DNA from 3 places in the Nonomuraea sp. NPDC001699 genome. Region 1 is predicted to be linked to each of the others. Evidence: riboswitches for the same ligand, from Rfam matches in the RefSeq annotation. Region 1 holds a riboswitch; each other region holds the start of a gene.
What was found. Region 1 has a riboswitch for thiamine pyrophosphate ahead of thiC (phosphomethylpyrimidine synthase ThiC). Riboswitches for the same ligand answer to the same signal wherever they lie in the genome.
Positions count from the first base shown of each region.

Region 2: linked by a shared signal. The riboswitch ahead of ACWCSU_RS11990 (FAD-dependent oxidoreductase) and the one ahead of thiC (phosphomethylpyrimidine synthase ThiC) in region 1 are both predicted to bind thiamine pyrophosphate.
Region 3: linked by a shared signal. The riboswitch ahead of ACWCSU_RS19140 (purine-cytosine permease family protein) and the one ahead of thiC (phosphomethylpyrimidine synthase ThiC) in region 1 are both predicted to bind thiamine pyrophosphate.

Region 1 covers NZ_JBSFGF010000001.1:681,628-688,782, reverse strand. The annotation lists gene ACWCSU_RS03305 (hypothetical protein) at 1-303, opposite strand, end outside; gene ACWCSU_RS03300 (hypothetical protein) at 428-2,812, shown strand; gene ACWCSU_RS03295 (SDR family oxidoreductase) at 2,865-3,716, shown strand; gene thiC (phosphomethylpyrimidine synthase ThiC) at 3,727-5,205, opposite strand; TPP riboswitch at 5,198-5,310, opposite strand; gene ACWCSU_RS03285 (class I SAM-dependent methyltransferase) at 5,346-5,966, shown strand; gene ACWCSU_RS03280 (glycoside hydrolase family 95 protein) at 5,926-7,155, opposite strand, start outside.
Region 2 covers NZ_JBSFGF010000003.1:388,922-396,076, reverse strand. The annotation lists gene ACWCSU_RS11990 (FAD-dependent oxidoreductase) at 1-1,281, opposite strand, end outside; TPP riboswitch at 1,271-1,387, opposite strand; gene ACWCSU_RS11985 (NAD(P)/FAD-dependent oxidoreductase) at 1,440-2,609, shown strand; gene ACWCSU_RS11980 (Rv2175c family DNA-binding protein) at 2,640-3,014, shown strand; gene thiE (thiamine phosphate synthase) at 2,992-3,645, shown strand; gene ACWCSU_RS11970 (polyprenyl synthetase family protein) at 3,708-4,775, opposite strand; gene metF (methylenetetrahydrofolate reductase [NAD(P)H]) at 4,861-5,781, shown strand; gene ACWCSU_RS11960 (GNAT family N-acetyltransferase) at 5,969-6,532, opposite strand; gene ACWCSU_RS11955 (YbaK/EbsC family protein) at 6,543-7,019, opposite strand; gene ACWCSU_RS11950 (L,D-transpeptidase family protein) at 7,119-7,155, shown strand, end outside.
Region 3 covers NZ_JBSFGF010000005.1:520,240-527,394, forward strand. The annotation lists gene ACWCSU_RS19115 (LCP family protein) at 1-999, shown strand, start outside; gene ACWCSU_RS19120 (GOLPH3/VPS74 family protein) at 1,046-1,693, opposite strand; gene ACWCSU_RS19125 (TenA family protein) at 1,716-2,321, shown strand; gene ACWCSU_RS19130 (Fpg/Nei family DNA glycosylase) at 2,359-3,237, shown strand; gene ACWCSU_RS19135 (rhodanese-like domain-containing protein) at 3,264-3,587, shown strand; TPP riboswitch at 3,639-3,752, shown strand; gene ACWCSU_RS19140 (purine-cytosine permease family protein) at 3,743-5,098, shown strand; gene ACWCSU_RS19145 (methylated-DNA--[protein]-cysteine S-methyltransferase) at 5,084-5,656, opposite strand; gene ACWCSU_RS19150 (ATP-binding protein) at 5,752-7,155, shown strand, end outside.

The DNA of each region.
Region 1 (7,155 bases):
GGCGGAGAAGCCGTACCAGGACTGGAGGTCGCGGCGGTTGACCCAGGCGGCCACGGCGCCGACGGCGCCGAGGGTGGCCGCCCCGGCCAGGCGCAGCAGCTCGGCGGGCGGTGTCCAGCCGACCTCGCCGATCTCCTCCCAGTCGGGGTCGGCGAGGTCGTCGCGCCGGAGGGCGACGTGCTCGCGGAGTGATCCGGCGACGAGCTCGCGCTCGTCGGCGTCGAGGGTGAGCAGGCGGGAGACGAGCGTGTCGGTGTGGCGCGCGTCGATGAGGTCGCGGATCTCGTCCCAGGCGGTCGGCACGCGGGCGAGTCTATTGATCACCTACGACAGATCCGCCGGACGTGGCCGGATGAGGTCAGGGCACTGCCGTTGGGGCGTCCCAAGGAGGAGCATCGGGCTGACGGTGGCACGGGGAGGGGTGGGGATGAAGCGGAAGCGGTCCAAGGGGCAGGGCGGCACGAAGTCGGAGAGCAGCAAGACGAACTTACGCAAGAAGAACAAGGGTGACTCCGAGGAGGAGGTCACGCCCGTCGTCCGGCTGGAGAAGCGGAAGAGCGCGCCGGTCCTGTCCCTGGACCGGGGCGAGGCCATGGAGACCGACGCGCGCCCGCGCACCATCGCCATCTCCAAGCCGCGCAGCGAGGTCTGGGGCGCGGTCACGTTCGCGGCACGGGAGCACGACCTCCCGGCGGGCGCCGTCGTGCACCTGCGCCCCCTGGTGGACCTGCGGGGCGACGCGGGACCGAAGAAGATCGCCGGAGTGCTCATCAGCCGGCTCCAGCGCACGCCCTCCCCCTTCGGCAACCGCATGGGCGACCACACGACCTCGTGGCAGGGGGTCGTGGACTCGGTACGCGCCTCGCTGTACGGCCTGACCGTCAAGGAGGCGGCCACGGCGCTGCTGTCGATGCAGGCCGCGGCGCAGGCCCAGGTGAGCGACCCGGACGGCACGGCACGCGACCTGCTGATGCGCCTGGAGGCGGTCGACGCCGACGACGCGACCAGCCGGGTCGAGCCTCTGGAGAACTCCGCCCGTCTGGTCGCCGAGCAGTGCGCCCTGGCCCTGAGCGAGAAGAACGAGAGCAAGGCGGCCCAGGCGCTGGCCACGGCGGTGGCCCAGCATCTGAACTTCCTGAACCACCTGCCGTTCAGCACGGTCCCGCCCGCCTCGGCCAGGGGCTCGACGGGGTCGGGTGAGGGCACGTACCGGGGAGCTCTGCTGGCGTACGAGGTCAAGGCGGCGAAGCTGGCCGCCGAGAAGGGCACGGGCGCCTCCAAACCCCGCCAGTCCGAGCAGAACGAGATGAGAACGGCTCTGTGGAAGATGTTCGCGTTCGACGCGTCGATGCGCGAGTCGTACGTCGAGTACGCGCTCAACCCGCAGTCCTACGGGGACGTGGCCAAGCAGTACGCCGAGCTCCAGTCGATCAACACCGAGCTGGACAAGGCGCTGACGGCGGTCGCCACCAACAAGGACCGGGTCACGGCGTTGCAGGGTATCCCGGCCCTCCTCGACCGGATCGAGGACGTGCAGAAGGCACCCGGGATCTACCAGGGCATGCACCGCGCGGCCGGCGCGCTCAGGGCCAAGGCGGAGGACGCGCGCACCCGGCTCCAGCAGCCGCACACCGCGCGCCGGGCGGCGAGCGCCAAGGAGGCGATCTCGTCGGCCAGGAACGCCCGCATCCTCGCCGAGGCCGGCCAGGTCGCCACGGACCTGAAGAAGATCGGCGACGGCGCGCCGGAGTACGCGGTCGTCGTCCTGTCCGACCTCTTGGACAGGCACCTGCGGGTGATGGCCGCCGCCTACCCGCACGCGGTGACCGCGGCCGGGCTGCCCGAGCCGGTGGACGGCAAGCTCGGCCGGGCGGCAGCGGAGATGATGGTCAAGCAGTTCGAGGGCGCGCTGCGCAAGGAGTACCCGGAGCTGTTCCCCAAGAGGGCGGTCCCGGACGCGCTCCCGCCGCTGATCGAGAGCATCACGGCGCGGCTGGCCGACCAGCCGCCGATCACCGTCGAGCCGAAGCGCACCACCTGGGCGTCGGAGGCCGCCGACACGAACCTGGTGGTGGACTTCGACCCGTCGCTGAAGGAGTCCCTGGTCATCAACGGGCGCGCGCCCGCCCCGCCGGGCGTCACCGGGATGGGCTGCCACACCACCGCCTGGGCGATCGAGACACAGCACGCCAACCACCTCGTCTCGGACGCCACCACCGGCCCCCAGGCGGTCAGGGCGCTGAAGGAGGCCGTGCGCAAGGACCTCCAGTCGCGGATCATGGAGCTGGCCGCGCTGCTGCCCGTCGAACAGATCGAGGGACGCCAGCTCGCGAGCATGTTCGACGAGGCCGCCGCGGTGCTGAACGCCTCCGACGCGCCCACGGCCGCGATGGCCTACCTGTCGTTCCGCAACCTCATGCCGTTCGCGACGGTCAACGAGGGCGACCGCGGCGGCCACGCGGAGAAGAAGGACGGCGGGGTGGACGTCACGTTCGACCGGACGGCGATGAAGCTGGCCGCCGACCACAAGCAGGAGGAACTGGTCAAGAACGCGAAGTCGGTCGCGGACAAGCTGCTGGCCGAGCGCGACCTGCTCGCCGCCGACCTGGACCGCTGGGAGGACGACGACACGCTGTCCACCGCCGTCGAGACCGTCCGCACCCGGCTCAAGGAGCAGGCCGACTTCCTCAAGCGCGCCAAGAGCGGCGAACTGGCCACGTACGCCAAGGAGGCCGGGACGAAGGTCTTCGACACCAGGCTGGTCGAGCACAAACGGGTGTGGAAGGAGGTTCAGGACTTCAGAAAGGGCTGACCTGGGCAAGCCGTGACGTTACCGATACCCCGCCGGGGGAAGACCGCCGGACATGTCAGACACACCACCACCGCAGACCCAGCCGTACCCGGGCCGTACGGGCGACATGTCCCCCGAGCCGCGCGACGAGATGCGCGGCTACGAGGGCAGGAACCTGCTGGCGGGCAAGAGGACGCTGATCACCGGTGGTGACTCGGGCATCGGCCGGGCGGTGGCGGTCGCGTTCGCCAAGGAGGGCGCGGACGTCGCCATCGCCTACCTCGACGAGCACGACGACGCCAACCACACCCGCGGCCTGGTCGAGCGGGAGGGGCGGCGCTGCGTGCTGCTGCCCGGCGACCTGGCCGACCGCGACCACTGCGTGGCGGTCGTGGAGCAGGCCGTCGCCGAGCTCGGCGGCCTCGACGTGCTGGTCAACAACGTGGCCTACCAGGCGCCGGTGGACTCCCTGGAGGAACTGCCGGACGAGCAGTGGGAGCACACGTTCGCGGTCAACATCCACAGCTACTACCGCGTCACCAAGGCCGCGCTGCCGCACCTGCGGGAGGGCTGCGCGATCGTGAACACCTCCTCGATCAACGGCCTGCGCGGCAACAGGAATCTCATCGACTACGCCGCGACGAAGGGCGCGATCAACGCCTTCACCTACTCCATGGCCCAGAACCTGGTCGAACGCGGCATCAGGATCAACGCCGTCGCCCCCGGCCCGGTCTGGACGCCGCTGATCCCGGCCACGATGCCGGAGGAGAAGGTGGAGACGTTCGGCGCGCAGGTGCCCATGAAGCGGGCCGCCGACCCCGACGAGATCGCCCCTTCGTACGTGTTCTTCGCCGCCGACCGGCTGTCCTCGTACTACACGGGTGAGGTGCTGGCCCCGATCGGCGGCGAGACGCTGCCCGGCTGACCGCGGCGGGCTACAGGTAGATCGTGCCGCCCTTCCGGGTGAACTCGGCCGCCTTGTCGGCCATGCCCGCCCGTACCTCGTGGCTGAGCTTCATCGAGCAGAACTTCGGGCCGCACATCGAGCAGAAGTGCGCGGTCTTGGCGGGCGCGGCGGGCAGGGTCTCGTCGTGGAAGGCGCGGGCGGTGTCCGGGTCGAGCGACAGGTCGAACTGGTCCTCCCAGCGGAACTCGAACCGGGCCTCCGAGAGCGCGTCGTCCCATGCCTGGGCCTGCGGGTGGCCCTTGGCCAGGTCCGCCGCGTGCGCCGCGATCTTGTACGTGATCACGCCGGTCTTGACGTCGTCCCGGTTCGGCAGGCCCAGGTGCTCCTTGGGGGTGACGTAGCAGAGCATGGCGGTGCCGTACCAGGCGATCATGGCGGCGCCGATGCCCGAGGTGATGTGGTCGTAGCCGGGTGCGATGTCGGTGACGAGCGGGCCGAGGGTGTAGAACGGCACGTCGTCGCAGAGCTCGCGCTGCAGGTCGACGTTCTCCTTGATCTTGTGCATGGGCACGTGGCCGGGGCCCTCGATCATCACCTGCACGTCGTGCGCGTGCGCGACCTTGGTCAGCTCGCCCAGGGTGCGCAGCTCGGCGAACTGGGCCTCGTCGTTGGCGTCCGCGATCGACCCCGGGCGCAGGCCGTCGCCCAGCGAGAACGTCACGTCGTAGCGGGCCAGCAGGGCGCACATCTCGTCGAAGTGCTCGTACAGGAAGCTCTCGCGGTGGTGGGCCAGGCACCAGGCGGCCATGATCGCACCGCCCCGCGAGACGATGCCGGTCCTGCGGCGGACGGTCAGCGGCACGTGCGCCAGCCGCACGCCCGCGTGCACCGTCACGTAGTCGACGCCCTGCTCGCACTGCTCGATCAGCGTGTCGCGGTAGACCTCCCACGACAGCGCCTCCGGACGCCCGCCCACCTTCTCCAGCGCCTGATAGATCGGCACGGTCCCGACCGGTACGGGCGAGCTGCGGATGATCTGCTCGCGGGTCTCGTGGATGTTCGGCCCGGTGGACAGGTCCATGACCGTGTCGGCGCCCCAGCGGGTGGCCCAGGTCATCTTCTCGACCTCCTCCTCGATCGAGGAGGTGACGGCCGAGTTGCCGATGTTGGCGTTGATCTTGACCAGGAAGTTCCTGCCGATGGCCATCGGCTCGGACTCGGGATGGTTGACGTTGGCGGGGATGACCGCCCGGCCGGCCGCGACCTCCTGCCGTACGAACTCGGGCGTCATGCCCTCCCGGACGGCCACGAACTCCATCTCCTTGGTGACCACCCCGCGCCGCGCGGCGCCGAGCTGGGTGACCGGGGACCCCCACGCCGAGCGGTCGGTACGCGACGGCCCTGAGGTGTCGTAGAGCCGCACCGACGTGCCGTTCGACAGCCTGACCTCGCGCATGGGCACCTGGAGGTCACCGATGTGGATCTTGGAAAAGCGCGCGTCGCTCATCGCGCAAACTCCCTTCGCCGGCATTATCCGGAGCAGGTTCTGGCGGTCGGCGGCTGGCAGCCGTCCTCTCAGCCCGGTCCACACCGGGCTCCCGCGTTGGTCACCGCGATCATAACCTCGCGCGTGGCAGGATCAAGGGGATGTCTGATCCCATTGCGCACACGACCGCCACCTACGACGTCATCGCGAACCAGTTCGACGAGCGGTTCACCGTCCCTCTTCCTTCGTTCGCGGCCTTCCGCGAACGGTTCGCCTCATCCCTTCCCGCCGGAGCCACGGTCGCCGACCTGGGGTGCGGCCCCGGGCGCGAGTCGGCCTGGTTCACCGGACGCGGCCTGTCCACCGTGGGCGTGGACCTGTCGATCGGGATGGCCGCTCTCGCCGCCGGGCGAGGCGTTCCCACCGTCCTGGGCGATCTGCGGCACCCGCCGCTGGCGCCCGCGTCCCTGGACGGCATCTGGTCGGCCGCGGCCCTCGTGCACGTGCCGTCCGAGCAGACCGAGTCGACGTTGCGCGCCTGGCACGCGACACTGCGCCCCGGCGGGGTGCTCGCGCTGACCACCGCCCTGGGCGACGGCGAGGGGTGGGAGCCGGTGCCCTACCGGACCGAGTACGAGCGCTGGTTCGTCCACCGCGACGCCGGCGACCTGCTCACGGCGCTGGACTCGGCCGGGTTCGCGGTCGCCTGGCACGAGTCGAGCGTGACCCACCGCACCTGGTTCAGCGTGCTGGCGACAGCGCGTAGCTCTCCCCTGCCCTAGTCTCCAGGTCGAGCGCGAACCCGGGGCCGCGCAGCCGGGCGGTCCCGCCGCGCGCCGACGTCAGCCTGACCTCGGCCGGCACGCCGTCCCTCCAGGTCGCGCCCACCGTGAAGCCGCCGCGGGCGCGCAGCCCGTCGAAGGAGCCCGCGCGCCAGGCGGACGGCAGCGCGGGCAGCAGCTCGACGACGCCGGCGTGGCTCTGGAGCAGCATCTCGGCCACCCCGGCGGTCGCGCCGAGGTTCCCGTCGATCTGGAACGGCGGATGCGTGTCCCACAGGTTCGGCAGCGTGCTGGACCGCAGTTGCCCGCTCAGCATGCTCAGCGCGTGGTCGCCGTCCTTGAGCCGGGCCCAGAAGTTGACCTTCCAGGCCATGCTCCAGCCCGTGCCTCCGTCGCCGCGGGCTTCGAGGGTCGTGCGCGCCGCCGCCAAGTGCTCGGGAGCGGTGAGCTGCGTGCCGGGGTGCAGGGCGTAGAGCTGGGAGACGTGCCGGTGCCGGTCGGCGGGGTCGTCGAGGTCGGCCTTCCATTCCTGGAGCTGCCCCCAGGAGCCGACGCGCAGCCCGGGATCGAGCCGGTCGGCCGCCGTGCGCAGCCGTCCGGCGAACTCGGCGTCCACGCCGAGCGTCCGCGCGGCCTCGGCCGTGCAGGCGAACAGGTCCCGGACGATCTGCTGCGGCATGGCCGCGCCCGCGGTGAAGTCGCCGTGCTCGGGCGAGTAGGCGGGCGAGACGACCAGGCTGCCGTCGCGCACGTCGGGACGCAGGTTGGCCAGCCAGAACTCGGCGGCCTCGCGCATCGCCGGGTAGGCGTGCCCGCGCAGGTAACCCTCGTCGCCGTCGAACAGGTAACGCTCGTAGAGCTGGCGCACCAGCCAGCCGGCCGCGTCCGGCATCCAGAACGACGTGGGCCAGTCGTGCACCCCCGTGAACCCGAACGGGTTGGTGTTGGAGTGCACCACCCATCCCTCGGTGCCGAAGATCGACCTGGCGGTCTCGCGTCCGGGCGCGCGCAGCCCCGCCACGAACTCCTGGTACGGCACCGCCGTCTCGGCCAGGTTCGCCGGCTCGGCGGGCCAGTAGTTCATCTGGAGGTTGATGTTGGTGTGGTAGTCGGACTCCCAGGGCGGCGAGTTGCACGCGTTCCACACCCCCTGGAGGTTGGCCGGCAGCGAGCCGGGTCGGGAGGAGGC
Region 2 (7,155 bases), on a different contig from region 1:
CAGGGCCGCCGTGAGGGGGGCCAGCAGGACCCCGCCCCGGTGGTGGCCGGTCGCCAGCACCAGCCCGGGAGCCGCGCCCGGCCCGATGATCGGCAGGTTGTCGGGGGTGCCCGGCCGCAGCCCGGCGACCACGTCGGCGACCTCCAGCTCGGTGACGCCCGGCACCAGCTCCCTGGCGTCCCGCAGCAGCTCGTAGAGCCCGCCGGCGGTCACCCGGGTGTCGAACCCCAGCTCCTCCTGCGTGGCCCCGAGCACCAGCTCGCCGTCGCCCCTGGGGACGAGGTAGACGGGGGCGCCGTGCACCATCCCGCGTACGCACCGCCCGAGCAGCGGCTGCGGCGAGCGCAACCGCATGATCTGTCCCTTGATCGGCCGTACCGGCACGCCGGCCAGTTCTCCGCTCCACGCCCCGGCGGCCAGCACCACGCGATCGGCCGCGATCTCCCGCACGGCGGCGCCAGGCTGACCCGGGTCGGGTTCGAGGCGCACACCGATCACGGCACCCGCCGCGGCCCCGGTCATCGCCCCGATCCCAGCGCCGGTCCCAGCACCGATCCCAGCGTCGGTCCCAGTGCCGGTCGTGGTGTCGCCGTCGCGCAGCAGCCCGGTCACCCGCGCCCGCACCAGGGGCACGCCCAGCCGGTCGAGCGCGGCCAGCAGCGCCGCCGTGACGCGGCGCGGGTCGACCCAGGCGTCACCGGGGGCCAGCAGCCCGCCGCGCACCGACGGGGCCAGCATGGGCTCCAGGCGGCGGCACTCGCGCCCGGTCAGCCGCTCCACCCGGAGCCCCAGCTTGTCCATGAACGCCGCCAGGTCGTCGAGCGCCGCGAGGTCGTCGGCCCCGAAGGCGACGTCGAGCGTGCCGTCGGCGCGCAGGTCGAGCCCCCGGCGCGCGGCCTCCATCGACCCCGCCTCCCCGGCCACCCGCCCGAACCCGCCGCCGAATCCCGCGCCGGACCCACTGGCGAGCCCCGCGCCGAAGCCCGAGCCGGTGCCACCGGCGAGCCCTGTGGCGAAGCCTGCGGCAGACCCGTCGTCCAGCCCCGCGTCGGCGGCCAGCTCGGCCGCGAAGGACGGCCACCGGTTCAGCGACGCGGCCCCCAGCCGCAGCAGCGGCTCCTCGGTGTAGGCGACCTCGCTGACGGGGGCGAGCATCCCGGCCGCCGCGTAGGAGGCCCCGCGGCCCGGGGCCGGGTCGACCACCGTGACGGGCGACCCCGCTCGGGCCAGCCGCCAGGCGATCGACAACCCGACGACCCCGCCGCCCACGATCACATTCATCCGCGCTCCCTTCGCCGGCATGATCCGGATCAGGTGTCTTGCGGTCGAAGGCCCGTTCAAGCCTTCCTCTCAGCCCGGTGACGGCCGGACTCCCGCGCGTCTTGCCCTCCCAGCCTACGGCCTCGGTGCGACGCGCCGGCACGGCCCCCGTTATGGTCATGAACGTGAACCATGTCGTAGTGGTGGGAGCGGGCCTGGCCGGGCTGCGGAGCGCCGAGGCGCTGCGCGGGCGCGGCTTCACCGGACGGATCACGCTGATCGGCCAGGAGCGCCATCGGCCCTACGACCGCCCGCCTCTGTCCAAGGCCGTCCTGTCGGGCGCCGCCGACTCCAGCTTCCTGGAGGCCGACCTCGACGCGCTGGAGATCGACTTCTGGCCCGGCGTCACCGCCAAGGCCCTGCGCCAGGGCGTCCTGGAGACGACCGAGGGCGAGCTCGGCTATGACGGCCTGGTGATCGCCACCGGCGCCGAGCCGATCACCGTGCCCGGCGACGGCCCCCAGCACGTCCTGCGCACCCTCGACGACGCCCACGAGCTGCGCGCCGGGCTGGTGGCCGGGGCGCACGTCGCGATCATCGGCGCGGGCTGGATCGGCGCCGAGGTCGCCACCGCCGCCCGCAAGGCCGGTTGCACGGTGACCGTGATCGAGGCCGGCCCCACCCCGCTGGCCAACGCCGTGGGCCCGGAGATCGGCGCCCGCACCCTGCACTGGTACGACGGCATCGACCTGCGCCTGAACACCATGGTCGACGAGGTGGACGAGGGCGGCGTACGGCTGGTGGGCGGCGAGTTCGTCCAGGCCCACGTGGTCGTCACCGGCATCGGCGTGCGGCCCGCCATCGAATGGCTGGCCGGTTCCGACATCGACCTGCACAACGGCGTCGTCACCGACGAGCACCTGCGCACGTCCATGCCGGGTGTGGTCGCGGCCGGCGACTGCGCCGCCTGGTGGTCGCGCCGCTACGGCACCCGGCTCCGCGTCGAGCACTGGGACACCGCGCTCGGCTCGCCTGAGGTCGCCGCCGCGACCCTGCTGGGCGAGGAGGCCGTCTACGATCCGGCGCCCTACTTCTGGTCCGAGCAGTTCGGCCACATGGTCCAGTACATCGGCCACCATCCCTCCGGCGACCGCCTGGTCTACCGGGGCGAGCCCGAGGGCAAGTGGTCGGCCGTCTGGCTGACCTCGGGCGACACCCTCGCCGCGGTGCTCGCCGTCGACCGGCCCCGGGACTACGTGCAGGGCCGTAGGATCATCGAAGGCGGTCACCGCCTCGACACAGAACGCCTGGTAGATCCAGAGGTCCCCCTACGGGATTGTGTTGTTTGAGCAAGGACGGCATGTGGTAGTTGTGGTTTCGTGACGCTTTCTGTTGCACAGATCGACCGGGAGACCGACCAGCTCGTCGACGAGTGGCTCACTCTCCCCGAAGTGGCCTCACGCCTCGACCTTTCGATCGGGCGGGCCAAGCAACTCCTCAAGGACCACAAGCTGCTCGGCGTACGCCGCGGCGGCGGCGGGCCGCAGGTGCCCGCGGTGTTCCTCGACGGGAAGGACGTGATGAAGGGCCTGCCCGGCACACTGACCGTGTTGCTCGACGCCGGCTACGACGACGTGGAGTCGCTGCGCTGGCTCTTCACCCCAGACGAGTCCCTGCCGGGGTCGCCCATCGAGGCGATCAAGGCCGGCCGTCACACGGAGGTCAAGCGGCGTGCCCAGGCCCTCGGTTTCTGAGGCCCGCCTCTATCTCTGCACCGACGGCCGCCGCGACCGCGGCGACCTGGCAGAGTTCCTCGATGCGGTGCTGGCCGGCGGCGTGGACATCATCCAGCTGCGGGAGAAGGGCCTGGAGGCACGCGAAGAACTCGCGCTCCTGGAAGTCTTCCGCGACGCCTGCGACCGGCACGGCAAGCTGCTGGCCGTCAACGACCGGGCGGACATCGCCTACGCCGCCCGGCCCGACGTGCTCCACCTGGGGCAGGACGACCTTCCCGTGACGGTCGCGCGAGAGATACTCGGCGACGACATCGTCATCGGCCGGTCCACCCACTCCATCGCCGAGGCGTCCGCCGCGGCCGTGGAGGAGGGCGTCGACTACTTCTGCTGCGGCCCGATCTGGCCCACGCCGACCAAGCCGGGCCGCCACGCGCCCGGCCCGGCGCTGCTGCGGCACGCCGCGTCGCTGGGGTCGGCCTCGGACCCGGAATCGCCGCGGCCGTGGTTCGGGATCGGCGGCATCGACCTCGCCAACCTCGACGAGGTCATGTCGTACGGCGTGAGCCGCGTGGTGGTCGTACGCGCGATCACCGACGCGGAGGACCCGGGGGCGGCGGCGGCCGAGTTCGCCAAGCGCCTGAGCCCCTGAACCGACCGGGCGCCCGTCCTCGACGGGCGCCCCAGGCCAGGTGCCCGGCCAGAGTGCCGGGGTCAGGTCTTGCGGGACGTCGCGGCGATGGCCAGCTCGGTCAGCGCCGTGCGCGCCTCGGCGGTGACGGGCGCCTCGTCGAGCGCGGTCAGGGCGTCGGCGAGATAGCCGGCGATCAGGTCTTCGCACTCCCGCAGCGCGCCGGTGTCCGTGATGATCTCGCGCAGGGCGGTCACTCCGTCCTCGTCGAGCGCGGGGTCGCCGAGCAGCCTGCGCACCGTCGCGGCCGACTCCGGCGTGGCCGCGGCCAGGGTACGGGCCACCAGCATCGTGCGCTTGCCCTCCCGCAGGTCGTCGCCGGCCGGCTTGCCGGTCTGGGCCGGGTCGCCGAACACGCCGAGGATGTCGTCCCTGAGCTGGAAGGCGATGCCGACGCGGCGGCCGTAGCCGGTGCACAGCTCGTCCATCCACGGCTCCAGGGCGGCGGCGGCGAGCACCAGGCCGAGCCGGAGCGGCTGCTCCACCGAGTACTTGCCGCTCTTGAACAGCGCCACCCGCAGCGCCGACTCGAAGGTGTTCTCGCCGTGGGCCTGCTCCAGCAGGTCGAGGTACTGGCCACACATCAGCTCGGTGCGCATGTGGTCGTGGACGGGCTGGGCGGCGGCCAGCGACGCCGGCGGCAGGCCGCTGGTGCGCCACATCTCGCCCGACCACACCAGCAGCAGGTTGCCCAGCAGGATCGCGGCGCCCTCGCCGAACTGGTCGGCCGAGCCGTGCCAGCCCTCCTTCTCGTGCAGGGTCTGGAAGCGGCGGTGGGCGGCCGGCATGCCCCTGCGCAGGTCGCTCTTGTCCATCACGTCGTCGTGCACGAGCGCGCTGGCCTGCAACAGCTCCAGCGACGCGGCGGCGGTGAAGATCTCCGGCACGTCGGTGCCGCCCGCGCCGCGCCAGCCCCAGTAGCAGAACGCGGGACGCAGGCGCTTGCCGCCGGCCAGCAGGTCGCCCGCGGCGGTGCGCAGCGGTTCGAGTTCGGCGTCGCCCGAGGCGGGCAGTTGCCGTTCGACGAACTCCCCCAAGGCGCGCTCCACCTGGGTGCGCAGGGCGTCCATGCTCGCGGCGTCAGTGGTCATGCCTTGAGACTAGTGGGCGCGGACTCGGGTTCGGGTCCCCGGTCTAGGGGCGGTCGACCCGGACACCGGCCTGTACGCTTGGTGCATGGCGCTTGGTCGACCCTCCGTCCTGCCCGATCGTGTCCCCACCGTCCGCGAGCTGCTCGCCACCGGTGGCCGGTCGTTCTCCTTCGAGTTCTTCCCCCCGAAGACCGACGAGGGCGAGCGGCAGCTCTGGAAGGCGATCAGGGAGCTGGAGTCGCTGCGGCCCACATTCGTCTCGGTGACCTACGGCGCCGGCGGCTCGACCCGCGACCGCACGGTCGACATCGTCGAGCGCCTGGCCCACGACACCACGCTCACCCCTGTGGCGCACTTCACGGCGGTCAACCACTCGCTGCGTGAGCTGCGTCACCTGGTCGGCCGCTTCGCCGACGCGGGCGTGCGCAACATCCTGGCCGTGCGCGGCGACCCGCCCGGCGACCCGACCGCCGAGTGGGTGCGCCACCCCGAGGGCGTGCTCTACGCCGAGGAGCTGGTGCGGCTCATCCGGCAGGCGGGTGAGTTCTGCGTGGGCGTGGCGGCGTTCCCGTACAAGCATCCGCGATCGCCGTCCGTCGAGTCCGACACCGACTACTTCGTGCGCAAGTGCCGCGCGGGCGCCGACTACGCGATCACCCAGATGTTCTTCCAGGCCGACGACTACCTGCGGCTGCGCGACCGGGTGGCGGCCCAGGGCTGTGACACGCCGATCATCCCGTGCATCATGCCGGTCACCCAGATGAGCACGATCGCGCGTTCGGAGCAGCTGTCGGGGGCGCCGTTCCCGTCCGACGTGGCGGCCCGCTTCGAGGCGGTCGCCGACGACCCGGCCGCGGTGCGGGCGCTGGGCATCGAGCACGGCGCGGAGCTGTGCCAGCGGCTGCTCGACGAGGGCGCGCCCGGGATCCACTTCATCACGTTCAACCGGTCCAGCGCCTCGCGCGAGGTGTTCCAGCGCCTGACGCCGGTCGCCGCCACCGCCTGACCCCGTACAAACCCCCCGTACAAGGCGGTGCCCGTCACCCGCCCGCAGGGGGACCGGGCGGGTGACGGGCAAGGGGTGGTATCCGGTAGGTAACGTGTCCGTCACTTTCTGTCACCAAGATGCCCGGCGGCATGCTCAGGCAAACCCGTCAAGCCCAGGGCTTTACCCGCGGTGACGTGCGACGCGTTCAGTCGAGGGGGAGTGGGCGGCCCACGATGGCGTACTCCTCGTGGCCGCCGGGGAAGACGAAGCGGGTCAGCAGGTCGGTGAAGCCCAGGCCGGCGTAGAGGTGGCGGGCGGCCGTGGGGCGGTCGTGGGTGGACAACACGGCCGAGCGTTCGGGGCGGCCGGCGCACAGGGTCCTGATCATGGCCCGGCCGATGCCCTTGCCCTGGTGATCGGGGTGCACGTGGATCTCGGCCAGCTCGAACGCGTGGCCCATCCAGGCGTGCGCGGCCTCCTCGCCGGCCTCGTCGGCCAGCGCCCTGCTCACCACGTCGTGCCACCACTGGCCGGTCGCGCCGCGGAATCCGTAGGCGAAGCCGACGATCCGGGGGCGTTCCGTGCCGGTCGGATCCCGCAGCTCTGCGAAATAGCACTGGAAATGGGGATATGTCCCGTGATTTCGCATGATGGTCTTGCGGCCGGAGATCTGCTCGGGGGGCGGGTTCATCGCCGCCGTGTAGATGTCGATCACCGTGTCCAGGCGCTCGGTGAACTCGGCCGGGCCCGCCCCGCGAAACTCGATCACCCGTCGCACATTACTCGACGTCGACCGCGGTGCCCCCGGTGATCGTCACCAGCTCCTCGAACGTCGTCGGGAAGACCGTCAGCGGGTGGCCGCCGGCCGCCCACACCACGTCGTGCTTGCTCAGCCAGTTGTCCACGAGGGTGCGGACCGGGGCCGGATGGCCGACCGGGGCCACGCCGCCGATCGGCTGACCGGTCGCGGCCCGGACGAACTCGGGCGTGGCCCGGCGCACCCGGGCGACGCCCGCCGTGCGGGCGATGAGCTCGACGTCCACCCGGTGGGCGCCGCTGGTCAGGACCAGCAGCGGCGCGCCGTCGGCGTCGAAGATCAGGCTGTTGGCGATCGCCCCCACCTCGCAACCGAGCTGGGCGGCCGCGGTCGCCGCGGTCGGCGCCTTCTCGGGCAGGACGACGATCTCCCCGGCGGCCCCCACCGCGCGCAGGGCGGCCTCCACGACGACGGCGTTCGCCGGCAACTTCTCAGACATGAGGACACTCTAAACAGGTTGACCGCCTTATTACCTGTTCGTGGTAGGTGGTGTAGGGTCCATCGATCCGGAGTGTTCGTGACAAAAGAGGTGGTACCGGTGGGGGCTCGACGGCTGCCCGGAGTGGCTGCTCTTC
Region 3 (7,155 bases), on a different contig from region 1:
GAGCCCACGCCGGAGGGGCCGCGCGGGCCCAGAAGGCCACGGGTGCGCGGCAGGACCGTGCTGAAGATCGTCGCCGGCCTGGTCGCGCTGCTCCTGGTGGCGGCCGTGGGCCTGTTCTTCTGGGTCGACTCCAGACTGGCGGGCATCGACGGCGTGCTCGACGAGTACGAGGGCCGTCCCGCCGACACACCCGGCACCAACTGGCTGCTGGTCGGCTCCGACAGCCGCAAGGGCCTGACCGCGGCCCAGCGCAAGAAGCTGGCCACCGGGCGCGCGGTCGGGCAGCGCACCGACTCGATGATGCTGCTGCACATCTCCGACAACGGCGACAAGCCCACCCTGGTCAGCCTGCCGCGCGACTCGGCCGTGACCATCCCGGGGCGGGGACGCGACAAGCTCAACGCGGCGTACGCGTCCGGCGGGCCGAAGCTGCTGGTGCGCACGGTCGAGACCGTCACCGGTGTGCACGTCGACAACTACATGGAGATCGGCTTCGCCGGGTTCGTGGGCATCGTGGACGCCGTCGGCGGCGTCGAGATCAACGTCCGGGCCGACGTGGACGACCCCAAGGCCGGGCTCAAGCTGAAGAAGGGCAAGCAGGTGCTCAACGGCTCCCAGGCCCTCGGCTACGTGCGGACCCGCAAGGGCGGCGCGCTGCCGGACTTCGAGCGCACCAAGCGGCAGCGGCAGTTCCTCGGCGCGGTGGTGAAGAAGGCCGCCAGCCCCGGTGTGCTGATCAACCCGTTCACGTCGATCCCGCTGGCCATGAGCGCCACGGACGCCGTCGAGGTGGACTCGAGCACGGGCGCGTTCGACATGCTCTCGCTGGGGCTGGCCATGGGCGACAGCCCGGTCACGACCGTGGTGCCGTTCGGCGGGAACGAGATCGTCGCGGGCGGCGGCGCGGCGGTCAAGTGGGACCGGCTCAAGGCGCTGGCCCTCTTCGACGCCCTGAAGGCCGACAAGCCGGTGCCGAAGGAGATCGTGGACGCGGGCTGACCCGCCCCCTGAGGCGCGCTCCCGGCGCGCCTCACAGGACCGCGGATCAGCTCGTGGCGGCGACGGTCGCGGCGGTGGTGGTGGTGAGGATGACGGCCGCGGTGATGGCGCTGATCGTCTTGGCGACCGCCTGGCCGGCCCACTCGCCCTCGGCGATCTCCTTGACGCGCCCGCGGTCGGCGCCGGGGAACGCCTTGAGGTCGAGCTTCGCGGCGTACATGATCGCGATCAGGGTGGCCGTGCGCTGGTCGGGCTCGGCGCCGGCGAGGACGGCCGTCACGCGTTCGCGCACGTCGGCCTCCACCTGAGGGTCGGACTCCGGCCAGCGGGTGGTCGGGAAGATCCCCAGGACCTTCCTGCGCTCCTCGGCCAGCACGCCCGACTCGGCGAGCCTGGTGAGCAGCCGCCGGCGCAGCTTGCCCGACTGCAACCGCTGCACCCACCACGCGGGCTTCCTGGCCTTGCCGTCCTCGGCCATGCGGGCGAGGGCGGCGTCGAGCTCCTCGTCGCCCAGCGGGGCCGGGTCCTTGACCGTCACCTTGTCGTCGGCCAGTTCCACGCGGCCCGCGGCGGCCAGCTCGGCGAGGATCGCGCCGCCGAGCGCGGGGTCGAGCTGGATGCCCCCGATGAGCTGCCTGCCTTCCTCCTCGCCGTAGGCGAGCAGGAGGAGTTCTTCGGCGATCGTCACGGTCATGCCTCGACACTAACCTCCCAGCATGAGCATCTCGGAAAGACTTCACGCGATCGGACGTCCGCTGCTCCAGGCGCAGCTCGACCATCCCACGGTGGCCGGGATCGGGCGTGGCGACCTGCCGGAGCCGGTCTTCCGGTCCTGGCTGGAGCAGGACTACCTGTACCTGCTCGACTACGTGCGGGTGTTCTCCAGGCTGGCCTGGCAGGCGCCGGACGGGCATCTGGGGGACCTGGTGGATCTGGCGCACGCGACGTACCACGACGAGTTGCGCCTGCATCGGTCGTTGTCGGCGGAGTTCGGGGCCGACCTGGACAACGCGGTGAAGGGGCCGGCGTGTGTGGCGTACACGGCGTTCCTGTTGGAGGCGGCGGGGTCTTATGGGGAGGGGCTGGCCGCGCTTTATCCGTGCATGTGGGGATATTCGAGTCTTGGGAAGATCCTTGCGGAGAACCCGCCGGCCGAGCCGCGTTACCGGGCCTGGGTGGACACGTACGCCGATCCCGGGTTCGCGGCGCTGACCGTACGGATCGGGCAGATGATCGACGAGGCCGACCCCGACCCCGTACGGGCGGAGGCGCTGTTCACCGAGGGCATGGCCCACGAACTCGCCTTCTGGGACGTGCCGTAGTCGCGTGACGGTCCGGCGCGCGCCATACCCTGGTGGCATGCCGGAACTTCCCGAAGTGGAGTCGCTCACCCACTTCCTGCGCGAGCGGGCGGTCGGCCGTTCGATCGCGGGCGTGGACGTCGTCGCCTTCCAGGCGCTCAAGACGTTCGACCCGCCGGTCACCGCGCTCGGCGGGCTCACCGTCACGGGCGTGTCGAGGCACGGCAAGTTCCTCGACCTCGACTGCGACGGCCTGCATCTGATCATCCACCTGGCCCGCGCCGGCTGGCTGCGCTGGCGTGACGACCTGTCCGGCGCGCGGCCGGTGCGGCCGGGCAAGGGGCCGCTGGCCGTACGCGTACGGCTGGCGCCCGACGACGACGGCCTGGCCCCCGGGTTCGAGCTGACCGAGGCCGGCACGCAGAAGCGGCTGGCCGTCTACGTCACCGACAAGCCGGAGGACGTCCCGGGCGTCGCCGCCCTGGGCCCCGACCCGCTCGACGACGCCTTCACCGTCGAGGCGCTCAAGCGCATCGTGGGCGGCAACCGTGCCCAGATCAAGGGCCTGCTGCGCGACCAGAAGGTGATCGCCGGCATCGGCAACGCCTACTCCGACGAGGTGCTGCACGCCGCCAGGATGTCGCCGTTCAAGATCGCGGCGACGCTGACCGACGCGCAGATCGCCGACCTGCACGAGGCCATCGTGACGACGTTGCACGACGCCGTGGAGCGGGCGCACGGGCTGGCGGCCAAGGACCTCAAGGCGGAGAAGAAGTCCGGGCTGCGCGTGCACAACCGGGCGGGCCAGCCGTGCGACGTGTGCGGCGACACGATCCGCGAGGTGTCGTTCGCCGACTCCTCGCTCCAGTACTGCCCGACCTGCCAGACGGGCGGCAGGCCGCTCGCCGACCGGCGGATGTCGCGCCTGCTCAAGTAGGGTCCCGGGCGCGGGATGATGGAAGCATGACCGTTCCAGAGATCGAGGCCACCGCCGTTCCCGACGACGCCTACCTGCTCGACGTCCGCGAACAGGACGAATGGCTGGCCGGCCACGCCCCCGAGGCCGTGCACATCCCCATGTCGCAGATCCAGGGCCGCGTCGAGGAGGTGCCCGCCGACCGCACCGTCTACGTGGTGTGCCGGGTGGGCGGCCGGTCGATGCAGGTCACGGCGTGGCTCAACCAGCTCGGGCGCGACGCCGTCAACGTGGGCGGCGGCATGCAGTCGTGGGAGTTCGCGCGCCGTCCGATGGTCAGCGAGACCGGGCAGCAGCCGTTCGTGGCCTGAATGCCCCACTGTGGCGGTTCCGCCGCCATTGAGGCATGATGAGGGCGCCAACTGCATAGTCGCGGGAGCTCGGGGTGCCGGGCTGAGAGGGCAGCAACACAGCCGCTGCCGACCGCCTGAACCTGTCCGGGTAATGCCGGCGTAGGGAGTGTGCGATGACGCATGTCGTCGACGAAGTTCCGCTGACCCTTGACGGCGCGCCCCCCAAGACCCTCGGCGTCCTCGACCAGGGCGCGCTCTGGGCCAACCTCGGTGTCAGCCTCCTCGGTTTCTCCGGGGCGCTCATCCTGATCGACCCGCTGGGCGGCGCGCCGCTCAGCCTCGTGGCCGCGCTCACGGCCGCCGTGGTCGGCAGCCTCATCGGCACCGCCATGGTGGGCCTGTCGGCCATTCCCGGCACGCAGACCGGGCGGCCGGCGATGGTGCTGCTGCGCGGGCTGTTCGGGGCGAAGATGTCGTACGTCCCGTCCGTGCTGAACATCGTGCAGATGCTCGGCTGGGGGGCCTTCGAGCTCTGGGTGATCGCCAAGGCCGCGAACGCCATCTTCGGGGACGTCCCGTACCAGGTGTGGGTGGTGGTGGCGGGCGTGCTGACCACCGCGCTGGCCGTCTGGCCGCTCGGGTCGATCAGGCTGCTGCGCCGGTACGTGACCGTCGGCGTGATCGTGTCGCTGATCTGGTTCACCGTGTCGTTCCTGGGCGAGGCGCCGACGTACACGGGCGGGTCGTGGACGGCCTTCGCCCCGGCCGTCGACTACGTGATCGCCCTGTCGGTGTCGTGGGTGCCGATGGCCGCCGACTTCGCCAGGCACTCGCGCTCCAGCCGGGCCGCCTTCACCGGCGTCGTCGGCGGCTACACCGTCGCCCAGGTGGCCTGCCTGGCCCTCGGCGTGTACGCGGTGGCCATCGCGGGCGCCCAGGCGGTCCAGGCCGACGGCATGGTCGTGTTCCAGCCGTTCGTCGTGGCGCCGCTGGGCGCGCTGTTCTTCGGCATCCTGGTGCTGCGCGAGACCGACCAGTCCTTCGCCAACGTCTACTCCACCACCGTCTCGCTCCAGAACCTCATGCCGAAGGTCGACCGGCGGGTCGTCTCCACCGCGATCGGCGTGCTCACCACCGCGATCGCCCTGGTCGTGGACGTCACCTCCTACGGCGCGTTCCTCGGCGTGATCGGCGCGGTGTTCGTGCCGATGTTCGCGGTGCTGGCCGTCGACTACTTCGTGCTCGGCGGCGCCGCCCGCTGGAACACCGCCGAGGACGCGCCCTCGCGCTGGCTGATGCTGCTGCCGTGGGCGCTCGGCTTCGCCGCCTACTGGTTCACCACCTCGACGCCCACCGTCGCCGGCTGGGACGACTTCTGGGCGGCCGCCCGCGACGCGGTCGGCTTCACAAGGGAGACGTGGATGAACGGCGCGCTCGGCGGCGCGCTCGTCGCCGCCCTGGTGACCCTGCTGATCGGTGGGCTGACCGGTGGGCTGACCAGGGGCCTGCGCCGGTCAGCGGGCCGTTGAGACGCGGCGCTCGATGTTGAGCAGGTGCTGCTTGGCGGCCACGCCTCCGGCGTAGTCGCCGAGCTCGCCGTCCTCACGGACCACCCGATGGGAGGGCACGATCACGCAGACGGGGTTGGCGCCGACCGCGTTGCCGACCGCGCGCAGCGCGCGCGGCCGTCCGATGCTCGCGCCGATCTCCTCGTACGTCGTGGTCGTGCCGTAGGGGACGGCCATGGTCTTCTGCAGCACGCTACGGGCGAACGGCGTGGCCAGCGCGAGGTCGACCGGCGTGGCGAACGTGCGCAGCCGCCCGGAGAAGTACGCGTCGAGCTCCCGGCGCACCGGGTCGAGACGGCGGGCGTCGGGCCCGATGAACGTGCCGACCTCCTTGGCCACCCGCTCGTACACGACGTTCTCGGACTCGAAACTGCAGGCCGCGATGCCTTTCCCGGTGACCGCCAGGACCAGCCTGCCCACGGCGCCGTCGTAGGTGCCGAACGCGATGTGCGGCGGGCCCTCGCCCTTGTAGGTGTTGGAGGTCACTCTCAGCAGGGCATCGAGGTCGCTGCTCGACATGCCTCTCACCCGTTTCAGCCACCGGAATCTTCGTGAGCGCAGCGTATCGGACGGATCGCCCGTCAGACCCACCACGCCACGTGCACTATGGAGGTGTGGGGGACACATGGGTCGGCAGTGACGAGGAGATCGCTCGCGCTGTGCTCGCCGGTTCCCCCAACGCCGTGGTGGCGCTCGACCGCGACCAGAGCGTGCTGGTCTGGAACGCGGCGGCCGAGCAGCTGTTCGGCTGGACGGCCGCCGAGATGCTGGGGCGCCGGGCGCCGATCGTCCCCGACGAGCTGACCGCCGAGCACAACGCGGTGCTGGAGCGCGTACGGACCGGGGGGCAGGTGTCGTTGCGCACCAAGCGCGTCCACAAGGACGGCGGCGCGCTCGACCTGCGGGTGGACATCAACGCCCTGCGCCTGGGCAACTCCGTGGTCGGCTACGTCTGCGTCCACCATCCCGCCCGGGCCGACGAGGTGGCCGGGCTGCGCATGGAACGCCGGGCCAGGCTGGTGCGCCGGCTCACCGACGTGGTCGGCGACATCAACTCCGAGCTGGAGCTGCCGGCCGTGCTCGACCGGATCTCGGCCAGCCTGACCGAGCTGACGGGCGCGGACGCGGGCGGCTTCGTGCTGATCGAGGGGGAGCGGCTGCGGCTGGTCAGCACGTACCGGCTGCCGGAGACGCTCAGGGGCACCACCACCGGCCTGCGGACGAGCCTGGTGGACAAGCTCTTACGCACGGGCAAGACCGTGATGCTGGAGTCCCACGGGCTCGACGACCTGGTGTGGGCCAGGCTCAACGGGCTGCACACGATCGCGCTCGGCCTGGCCGCGGTCGGCGGACGCCCCTACGGCGCCCTCTACGCGCTGTTCGCCGGGGCCGCCCCCGGGCACCTGGAGCTGGAGCTCCTCGAACTGCTGGCCGGGCACGCCGGCATCGCGGTCGGCAACGCGGTGGCCTACCAGGAGGCGGTACGGCAGCGGGCGCACGAGCGGGCCGTGTTCGACGCCAGCGCCGACGGCATCGCCGTGCTGGACGACGCCGGCCGGGTCGTGCGCTGGAACCCCGCCGCGGCCGAGCTGACCGCCTTCCCGGCCGACGTCGTGATCGGCGGGCCGCCGCCGTTCCCGCTGCCCAGCCCCGGGGAGAAGCTGACGTTCCAGATGGAGAACGGCCGGTGGCTGGACGTGGTGAGCGCGAAGATCGAGGAGACCGGCGAGGTCGTCATCGACTTCCGCGACGTCACCCAGGCCAAGGAGCTGGAGGAGGCCAAGGACCTCTTCCTGGCCACGACCAGCCACGAGCTGCGAACGCCGATCACGATCGTGCGCGGGTTCGCCAGCACGCTCGACGCGCGCTGGGACAAGATGAGCGACTCCGAACGGCGCTCGGCCGTGCACACGATCGCCGAGCGGGCCGGCTCGCTGGGTCAGCTCATGGACCATCTCCTGCTGGGGGCCAGGGCGGGCGCGGACGAGCTGGCGGTGCGGATCGAGGCGTTCGACCTC